Regions from separate parts of the Faecalibacter sp. genome, predicted to be linked through region 2. Evidence: riboswitches for the same ligand, from Rfam matches in the RefSeq annotation. Region 2 holds a riboswitch; each other region holds the start of a gene.
What was found. Region 2 has a riboswitch for cobalamin ahead of AC1QSP_RS10970 (acyl-CoA thioesterase). Riboswitches for the same ligand answer to the same signal wherever they lie in the genome.
Positions count from the first base shown of each region.

Region 1 (2,208 bases), 1.2 Mb from region 2:
CCGACGAAAAATAAAATTCTTGTTGGGTATATTTATTTTGTGTTTTTATGGATGAAACAGTATCAACATAATGCGTAAAGTCGTGCGCATATTTTAGATTGATTCGCGATTCAAATTTTCCCCATTTTTTTTGGATACTTCCTTGTGCAAAATAATTTTTATCCGTTAAAGTTTGTCCTTTTGCACCAAATCCATTCCGAATAATGGCAGCGGGTATACCACGATCAGACAAATAACTATAGCCTTTTACATTCCAATTTAAAGTTCCGTGCTGACCATAAAATCCAACTTCAAATCTTTTAGCCTCTATTTGCCCATCTTTACGAATAGCAGTTGTATCATGCGCTATACTGTTATCTGCATTTCGTTTTATTACACGAAATTTATATTCTCCATCACTTTTTACATATTCTGTACTGATTGATGTAGAAATTTTATCACTGATTTTATATTCAAATCGTGCTGATGGATTAATCAATTGGATAGATCCAGTCTTGTAACGTACTGTTAAATTGTAATTCTTTGATTCAAAAACTGGTTTTTTAGATTGTAAATAGATGGAGGATGCTGATGCATAATCTTTTGCAGATTGAAAAATGTTACTTTTTTGACCATTATACAACGAAATACTTTCTAAATCATCTAATGAATATTTACCTAAATCCACCACACCATTTTGTGCATTTCCTAATTGTATGCCATCATAATATACACCCACGTGCTGACTTCCCATACTACGGACATCAACCGTCTTCAGACCACCTACACCACCATAATCTTTTAGTTGAACGCCAGAAAAATAGCGTAAGGCATCAGCAACAGTATGACTGTTCAGACGTGTTAATGTTGCTCCCTCTAAAGTTTGAGGCGCAATTAGTTCTAAAGGTTTTGAATGATTGAGATTTACTTGTTGCAAATGATACACAGAATCTTTCACCTCTTGTCCATCAACAAAAGATCCTAATCCTATAATACAAAGGCAACAAAAGTAAAGCTGATATATAGTTCTCATTAGCATTTTACGTTTGTTGCTAACGAGAATATAAAGAAGTTAATTTAAGCTACACCTTTACAGGTATTCAGTTAAATTAGTATTCTTCGCTTTAGGTCCCGAAAGCAAATCAATTCTTATACTCTTGGTAGGTCTTCTGACTTACTCCATTCTAAAAACCTTCCCATTCTTAACTGGAACAGTGGTATTTCTTTTAGAACTTTTACGGAGCTTACAGCAGCGGGTTTGTTCAGGATTTTCACCTGATTCCCTGTTACCGAAATGTTACTTTCGCACCAAAAGTGGTTCAAATGTATCATTTTTTTACTGATTTACAATATGCATTTATGTTAAGGATGAACTTTAATGTTGTCTTTCGCGATCTTAACATTATTTATAAAGAAACAAACATTTGTCATCCTAAACTGGTTACTGTGGTCACTCAAAGTACGGTCCCTGAGGCCCTCGAAGCGCGGTCCCTGAGGCCCTCGAAGGGAGCATAGTCGAAGTTGAGGATCTCATCAAATGAGTAACACTCACAACCCTCAACCCATAACTCTTTCCCCACTTTGAGTAATTTTCGTTGCTCCAGCAAATGAAAATTGTATCGAAAGATTAGACAATAAAAATATTGCCTGAAAATCGCAGACGTTAAGAAAATAAATTGAAGAAGAGATCAGAATGAATTACCGAGCGATAGCGAGTGATTTAATTCATTCCTCGGAATCAATTTAGTTTTAGTCGAAGATTTTAGCAATGTCTTTTTTGGTTCGTTTTTTTGACGAAAAAAATGAACATAGAGTAAATATTAAAATCTGTCACCCTAAAGCACGGCCACTGAGGCTCTCGAAGGGAGCGTAGTCAAAGTGCAAGGTCACATCCAGCTAGTCACCCTGAACAGGTCACTGTAGTCACCCGAAGTGTGGTCCCTGAGGTTCTCGAAGGGAGCGTAGTCGAAGTGCAAGGTCACATCCAGCTAGTCATCCTGAACTGGTCACTGAGCATAGTCGAAGTGGAGGATCTCATCAAATGAGTAACACTCACAACCCTCAACCCATAACTCTTTCCCCACTTTGAGTAATTTTCGTTGCTCCAGCAAATGAAAATTGTATCGAAAGATTAGACAATAAAAATATTGCCTGAAAATCGCAGACGTTAAGAAAATAAATTGAAGAAGAGATCAGAATGAATTACCGAGCGATAGCGAGTGATTTAAT
Region 1 covers NZ_CM169987.1:1,097,946-1,100,153, reverse strand. Annotated here, with positions in the region: gene AC1QSP_RS05015 (TonB-dependent receptor) at 1-1,012, opposite strand, end outside; cobalamin riboswitch at 1,122-1,307, opposite strand.
Region 1: linked by a shared signal. The riboswitch ahead of AC1QSP_RS05015 (TonB-dependent receptor) and the one ahead of AC1QSP_RS10970 (acyl-CoA thioesterase) in region 2 are both predicted to bind cobalamin.

Region 2 (2,208 bases):
CGGCTCATGCCCATAAAACCAAGTCGGAATAGCTAAACTTTCTGCTCCATTCGGATATTTCGCTAAAACTTCTAACGATCTTTCTTGAAAATTTTTCGCTAAATAATCAGGATTTTCTATATTATCAAAATCTAAATCCTTTAAGATCGATATCGCATCAAATAATTCTTGTTTAGAATAATTCCCCATATATGCACCCAAATTAGCAGCTTCCATTATTCCAGGACCACCACCAGTTACTACATAATACCCTTTTTGAGTGGCTAATTGTGCTGCAATTGCTGTTTCGGTATAAAATTGTATTCCTCTTCTTGTAGAATGACCTCCCATAAATCCCACGACTTTTTTCTTCGTCATGCCTAAGTCATCATATTCTAGGATTCTTCTTAATGCATCATCAATGGAATGATCGTGTAGCCGTTGAGCTAAGGCTTCTGAAACGGGTGGATTGTATTTATGTTTTATAAAATGTTTATAAATATTAATATCTATACTATTGTCATGATCTTTTGAATATCCTTCCATTAATTCTTGCCATGAATATAATTTCCCTCGATACGGATTATAAGGCAAATCCTTAAATTTAGGATAAACAAATGCGCCTCTTTCAATTAATGGAATAGCTTCATCTTTGCGAAAGGTACATCCTAAAAAGGAAGTATTGTCTAATATTAAATTCTCCCAATCTACATTTTTTGTACAGAAATTGACATCTTGAATAACTTTATTGGTTAAGTTATTCGAGCTCGAAATAAAGTCGTTCCACTCTCTATCATTATGGATTAAATTTTTAATCAATTTTATTTTCATCGTTTTTTAAATCAGTTGATGTTGAAGGTACAAGAATTATGCAATAAAATAATACGTTAATTAAAACATTCCTTTACACGAATCTCTCTATCTTTGCAAAATGCTCGGACTCAACAATTGGGGAATCGTGTGAAAATCACGAACTGTCGCGCAACTGTAATTCATGATCGCATGAAAAGTCAGATTACCAATTGATGGGCCTAATGGATAATGCTTTCGCGGATTGAAGCTCTATTCAAATGAGATTTTATTCTCAATCACCACAAAAACATTATCACATATACATTTTAATAGAAGTAGTGTGTAGATATGATTAAAGAAATGGAAAGTAAAACAAGAGAGGAGTTAATTGAACAACGAATTATTGAATCTGAAACACGTGTTTTTAAAGCTGTTTTTCCTGGAGATACAAATCACCATAAAACAATGTTTGGTGGTGCAGTAATGTATTTAATGGATGAAATCGCTTTTATGACAGCAACGCGTTTTTGTCGTAAGCCTATTGTAACGGTAAGTAGTGATAAAATTGATTTTAAACATTCAATTCCTGCAGGTACATTAGTCGAATTCGTAGGGAAAGTAGTACGTGTAGGTCGTACAAGTTTAGATGTACAGATTGATGTTTTTATTGAAAGTATGTACAGAGATGGTCGTGATAAAGCCATTACAGGTACATTTACTTTAGTTGCCATCAACGAAAATAAAAGACCAGTTCCCGTAATTGACTAATTAATCAGAAAAAAATAAAGTCCTTAACCTTATAGCGTTAAGGATTTTTTATTTTACTCCAATTTTTAGTCATTTTTCTCGTTTAGCTTTTATAAATTTAACATTCAAAAGCAAACAAAAAAATGATGGAACTACCTTTCGCTGAACCATTTCGAATAAAAATGGTGGAAGAAATCTATCCTTCGACACGTGAAGAGCGTGAAGCATGGATCAAAGAAAAAGATTATAACTTATTTAATCTTGAAAGTCAAAAAGTCTTTATTGATTTATTAACTGACTCCGGAACAGGAGCAATGTCTGATAAACAATGGGGAGCAATGATGACAGGTGATGAAAGCTATGCTGGATCGCAATCGTTTCAAAAATTAAAATCTACGGTAAATCAGATCACTGGATATGAATATGTGTTACCAACACATCAAGGACGTGCTGCAGAAAACGTATTATTTTCTGCCTTAGTCAAAGAAGGAAATGTTATTCCTGGAAATTCACATTTTGATACAACAAAAGGACATATTGAATTTAGAAAAGCCCATGCTATCGATTGTACAATTGATGAAGCGTTTGATAGTGAATTAATTCATCCGTTCAAAGGAAATATCGATCTTCATAAACTTGAAGAAGTTTATAAGAAATATGGAAAAGAAAATATCCCTTTTACTTTAATCA
Region 2 covers NZ_CM169987.1:2,339,489-2,341,696, reverse strand. Annotated here, with positions in the region: gene AC1QSP_RS10975 (LOG family protein) at 1-810, opposite strand, end outside; adenosylcobalamin (AdoCbl) riboswitch at 905-1,050, shown strand; gene AC1QSP_RS10970 (acyl-CoA thioesterase) at 1,132-1,539, shown strand; gene tnaA (tryptophanase TnaA) at 1,665-2,208, shown strand, end outside.

Region 3 (2,208 bases), 1.0 Mb from region 2:
TACTAAATAAAACAACGTATAAAATTTAATAGCCAGTTGAACAAGGGATGCAACCATTCCGTAGGTCCCCACACGAGAATCCTTCATGATATCAAGGATTTTCTCTGTTGTCCATCCCCCTCCAAATCCATCAAAAAAGTCTGCCAAACCGTCTTCATGAAAAGCACCTGTAGTTAGTATCCCTACAATAAAAGATGCAAGTATGGCTAATTCTATAGGAAGAATAAATTGAGTCAAATAAAATCCTATAAATGAAATCGCCCCTACTACATAACCTATCAATGGAAAGTAACGTGTCGAAGCATTTAGTTTTTCATCCGTATACGCTACATTCACTCGTATAGGAATTCGAGTATAGAACATAATGGCGATTAGAAATAATTGAAATTGATGTTTCATTTTATTTGTTTGATACTCCTGCACTATCAAAACTTGCCATTTTATTTAGAAATGCAACAGCATTTTCTAACATGGGATAAGCTAAGGCACAACCGGTTCCTTCTCCAACTCTCATGTTGAGTTGTAATATGGGTTGAACACCCAAATGAGCTAACATTTTTTGATGACCAATTTCATTACTGTTATGACAGAATACAGCGTAATCTATTATCTCAGGATGCATTGCATAAGCGACTAAAAATGCACTGGTTGCGATAAATCCATCTACCATTAGTATCATTTTTTGTTTGTATGCTTCGATCATTGCCCCACATATTTGGGCCACCTCAAAACCTCCATAGGTTTGTAAAATTTCCATTGGATCTGATAATACTCCATGATAATCATTCGCTTGTTGCAACAACGCTTTTTTACGTTCTAATTGTTCATCATCTAATCCTGTTCCACGCCCAATACATTCGTCCAAGTCTATACCCGTAGATTGATGCATAATCATCGAAGCAGAGGAAGTGTTACCAATTCCCATTTCTCCAAAACCAATTACATTACAACCTGTTAATTTTACTTCTTGTACAATTTGAGCAGATAATGTTAAACATTGATTTAATTGCTCTCTTGTCATTGCTTGATCAATTATAAAGTTTTTGGTTCCATATCCAACTTTAGCATCAATTAATCCTTTAATGTTACCAAAATCATAATTAACTCCCGCATCAATGGTTTTAATGGTTAAACCATTTTGTTTTCCAAAAACGGTCACCGCTGCTCCACCCTGTAAAATATTCATTACCATTTGAAAAGTGACTTCAGGTGGATAAGCACTTACTCCTGCTTTTGCAACTCCATGATCTGCTGCAAATAATAAAATGTGAGGATTCTTTAATTCGGGTTCTAACGATTGTTGAATTTTACCTATTTTAAAGGCCAGTTCTTCTAACATTCCTAAAGCCCCTAATGGTTTTGTTTTAAGATCGATTTTGCTCTGTAAAGATTGGTCGAAAGTGATTTCTTTTTGTGTTTCAGCTTGCATTATTTTATCGTTTTAATGATTTCAGTGTTAACCTAAAATTCCAGTAACATTATTTTGTTACGATTGAAATGCATGAAAGAAATTCACCTCAACAACTTGAAGTGGATCACCATAAATCATCCCGCGGAATTATAGTAAAGCATAGGTATCCTGACTTGTAGATTAAACCTACTTACAGTTGCGCGACAGTTCGTGAATTTCACACGATTCCCTATTTACATCGTTGTAATATACTCTAATGTAAATGTAATTGATATTTCTGAAATAGAGGAAAAAACTAAAAATAAAACGTTTATCAATATAACATCTCGTTGATATCAATTTTTTTGAAGTGGAATATATTTTGATAAATAATTAAATATCAATTATATAAATCATTTTTAGTATTATTATATCATTCAATTTTACTAGTTATTCAAGGGTTTACACTTAATCGTATACCCTTGATTTTTTCCATTAAAAGATTAAATGGATGAATATTTAAACAACGTAAATTTGATTAATCCGATGAAAGAAAAAATGGACAAAAAAAAGAGCCATTTCAAATGAATTGAAACAGCTCGATTTCTTAATGAATAATAAAAATATTTTACCTTCATATAAAGATTATAGTACGAAAACTATTTTCTAAATCTAGAAGATATATATGGATATTAGATTCTTTTAACACGTGTAGCCATAGGTCCTTTTTGACCTTCTTCTACGTTAAAAGATACTCTATCATTTTCTCTGATACTATCGATTAAATTTGAAGTATGAACAAATACTTCTTTTCCTGT
Region 3 covers NZ_CM169987.1:1,323,268-1,325,475, forward strand. Annotated here, with positions in the region: gene AC1QSP_RS05995 (adenosylcobinamide-GDP ribazoletransferase) at 1-399, opposite strand, end outside; gene cobT (nicotinate-nucleotide--dimethylbenzimidazole phosphoribosyltransferase) at 401-1,429, opposite strand; cobalamin riboswitch at 1,553-1,680, opposite strand; gene AC1QSP_RS06005 (cold-shock protein) at 2,083-2,208, opposite strand, start outside.
Region 3: linked by a shared signal. The riboswitch ahead of cobT (nicotinate-nucleotide--dimethylbenzimidazole phosphoribosyltransferase) and the one ahead of AC1QSP_RS10970 (acyl-CoA thioesterase) in region 2 are both predicted to bind cobalamin.

Region 4 (2,208 bases), 1.2 Mb from region 2:
CCTTACGGTATAGCTGTGAACCAATTTAACGGTGATATTTTTATAACTGATGCTGCAAATTATGTATCGGATGGTTATATCTATTGTTTTGCAAAAGATGGAACTTTAAAATGGAAAACAACAGGAGGAAATATTCCTGCTCATCTTGCATTTGTATATCAATAAAAAAATCTGTCATTTATACTGTGGTTAGAATAATAACAGAAACTAAAAACGCTCTACTAAGTAGAGCGTTTTTTTATTTTAATGAATTGACGTTTAAATCTGGAATTTGTTTTTGTGCTAGTGCAAATGTTCCAAATAACAATGCTGAAAATCCTAAATCTCCAATTAAAGTTCCTTTAATAAAAGGGATTCCGGCTACATAACATTGAATTAATCCTTCGAAAGTTTTTGCATACATGCCTGATGAAATCCAAACTCCAAAGTTTGAAAATAAAAAGAAGAAAATTGTACTTCCTAATCCCATCCCCATAACACGTAAAGGCGTAACTTTTTTAAGCCCTAAAATTCCAAGTAAAGCAATGATTAAGTATGCTGCATATTGCCAATAAAATCCTTGGTAAAACCACGTAAATGATTCGAAGTATTCTCCATAAATATAATTATTGACTAACACATCACTGATCCATACACATGCTAATGGAATAATAAAGGCTTGCCACTTTTTTGCAAAATAAGCTGCACCAAATAAGCAAATTGCAGTTAAAGGAGAAAAGTTGGGTAAAAATGTCATTAGTCGCGTTGAAGCTACCATTAGAATAAGTGCTAGGACTAAAATTTGTTTTACATTAATTTTTGCTGTTTTCATTTTATAATTTTTTGGTTTTAATTATTAAACAGCAGTCTGAAAATTGTATAAAATCAATCGATAGAAAGAAAGATCTTACCATAGTTCATTCCGCGGAAATATAGTTATGATTCGTAATAGGTATCTGACTTTAGATTTATCATCTATTTACAGTTGCGCGACAGTTCGTGAATTTCACACGATTCCCTACGGATGTATTTTACATCAAACGAATAGCGTAAAAATATGAAATATTTTTATAGCGTTGACCTCTAAAAATAATTTAAGTTTCATTTATTTCTTGTAAAACTTCCTTTTCAGTCGGATTAATGAAACGATAACGCCAAGAATTATCTTCTTCTGCCCGTTGGATGCAATCTTTGTAGGATGGGTTTAAAGAAATGTAATGATTTGTTGGATGAATGATGTACTTTATTATTCAAAAATGAGATCAAAGAACACTATAAAGCATTACAGAAATAAAGAGATCTGTAATTGAATATTAAGGTTGATTAATATATATTGAGAATGAAAAGAAAAAGGGAATTTTATTTTTTTAATAAAACTTATGTCAAAATTGTAGTACTTCCCCAGGATGAGCTTCTCGAATTAACATGAAATTATATTGAGCTTTATTTAAAGAGATACAAGGAATGATAAAATAAGATTTTAAATCATTCGTTTGATTAATAAGTACAAAATCTCCTTCGAGCGTTTTCTTAATGATCAATTTAGAAATATCAATTGGACGAATTATTTTCATGAAAATGTTTAAATCAATAATCAATCCCAAAGCTTCATTATGATTCTAAATTATAAAATCATATTGCTTAGATGATAAAAAAAATAAATAATTTTTAATAGATACTTATTTATTATTGTATTTTTTAGTGATTTATTAAATTATTAAACCTATATTTGCAAAGTTATTATTTAAAGGTTCTGCCTTTTGCAATTGCTGCACAGTTTATCTTACTTTACAGTTTTCGCTTCTACAGCTCATTAAAATTTTAATCTGAATTAAAAATAATGAAGATATGTACGTTCGAAAATTTATCAGTATTACTCCCCTATGTTCAATTGAACCCTCTTTCAATCCATTTGAAAACATTGGATCAGAAAACCGAATAAAAATCGTCATCTTTTGATGATGATTAATTCCTTCCATTTGAAGAGAAAATAATTCCAAAAAAAACATCCAGAATTGAAATGGAACTAAAATTATCCATCAATTCTACGATATAACGCCGCTTGACGGTAAATTTATTACATGACATTTAACCAATTAGACATTATTCAGCCGATTTTAAAAGCTATTGAAACCGCTGGATACACCCAACCAACAGAAATTCAAGAAAGAAGTATTCCTACCATTTTAAAGGGCAACGACATCATAGGATGTGCGCAAACAGGAACAG
Region 4 covers NZ_CM169987.1:1,102,105-1,104,312, forward strand. Annotated here, with positions in the region: gene AC1QSP_RS05020 (YncE family protein) at 1-165, shown strand, start outside; gene AC1QSP_RS05025 (DUF6580 family putative transport protein) at 239-811, opposite strand; cobalamin riboswitch at 914-1,050, opposite strand; gene AC1QSP_RS05030 (DEAD/DEAH box helicase) at 2,061-2,208, shown strand, end outside.
Region 4: linked by a shared signal. The riboswitch ahead of AC1QSP_RS05025 (DUF6580 family putative transport protein) and the one ahead of AC1QSP_RS10970 (acyl-CoA thioesterase) in region 2 are both predicted to bind cobalamin.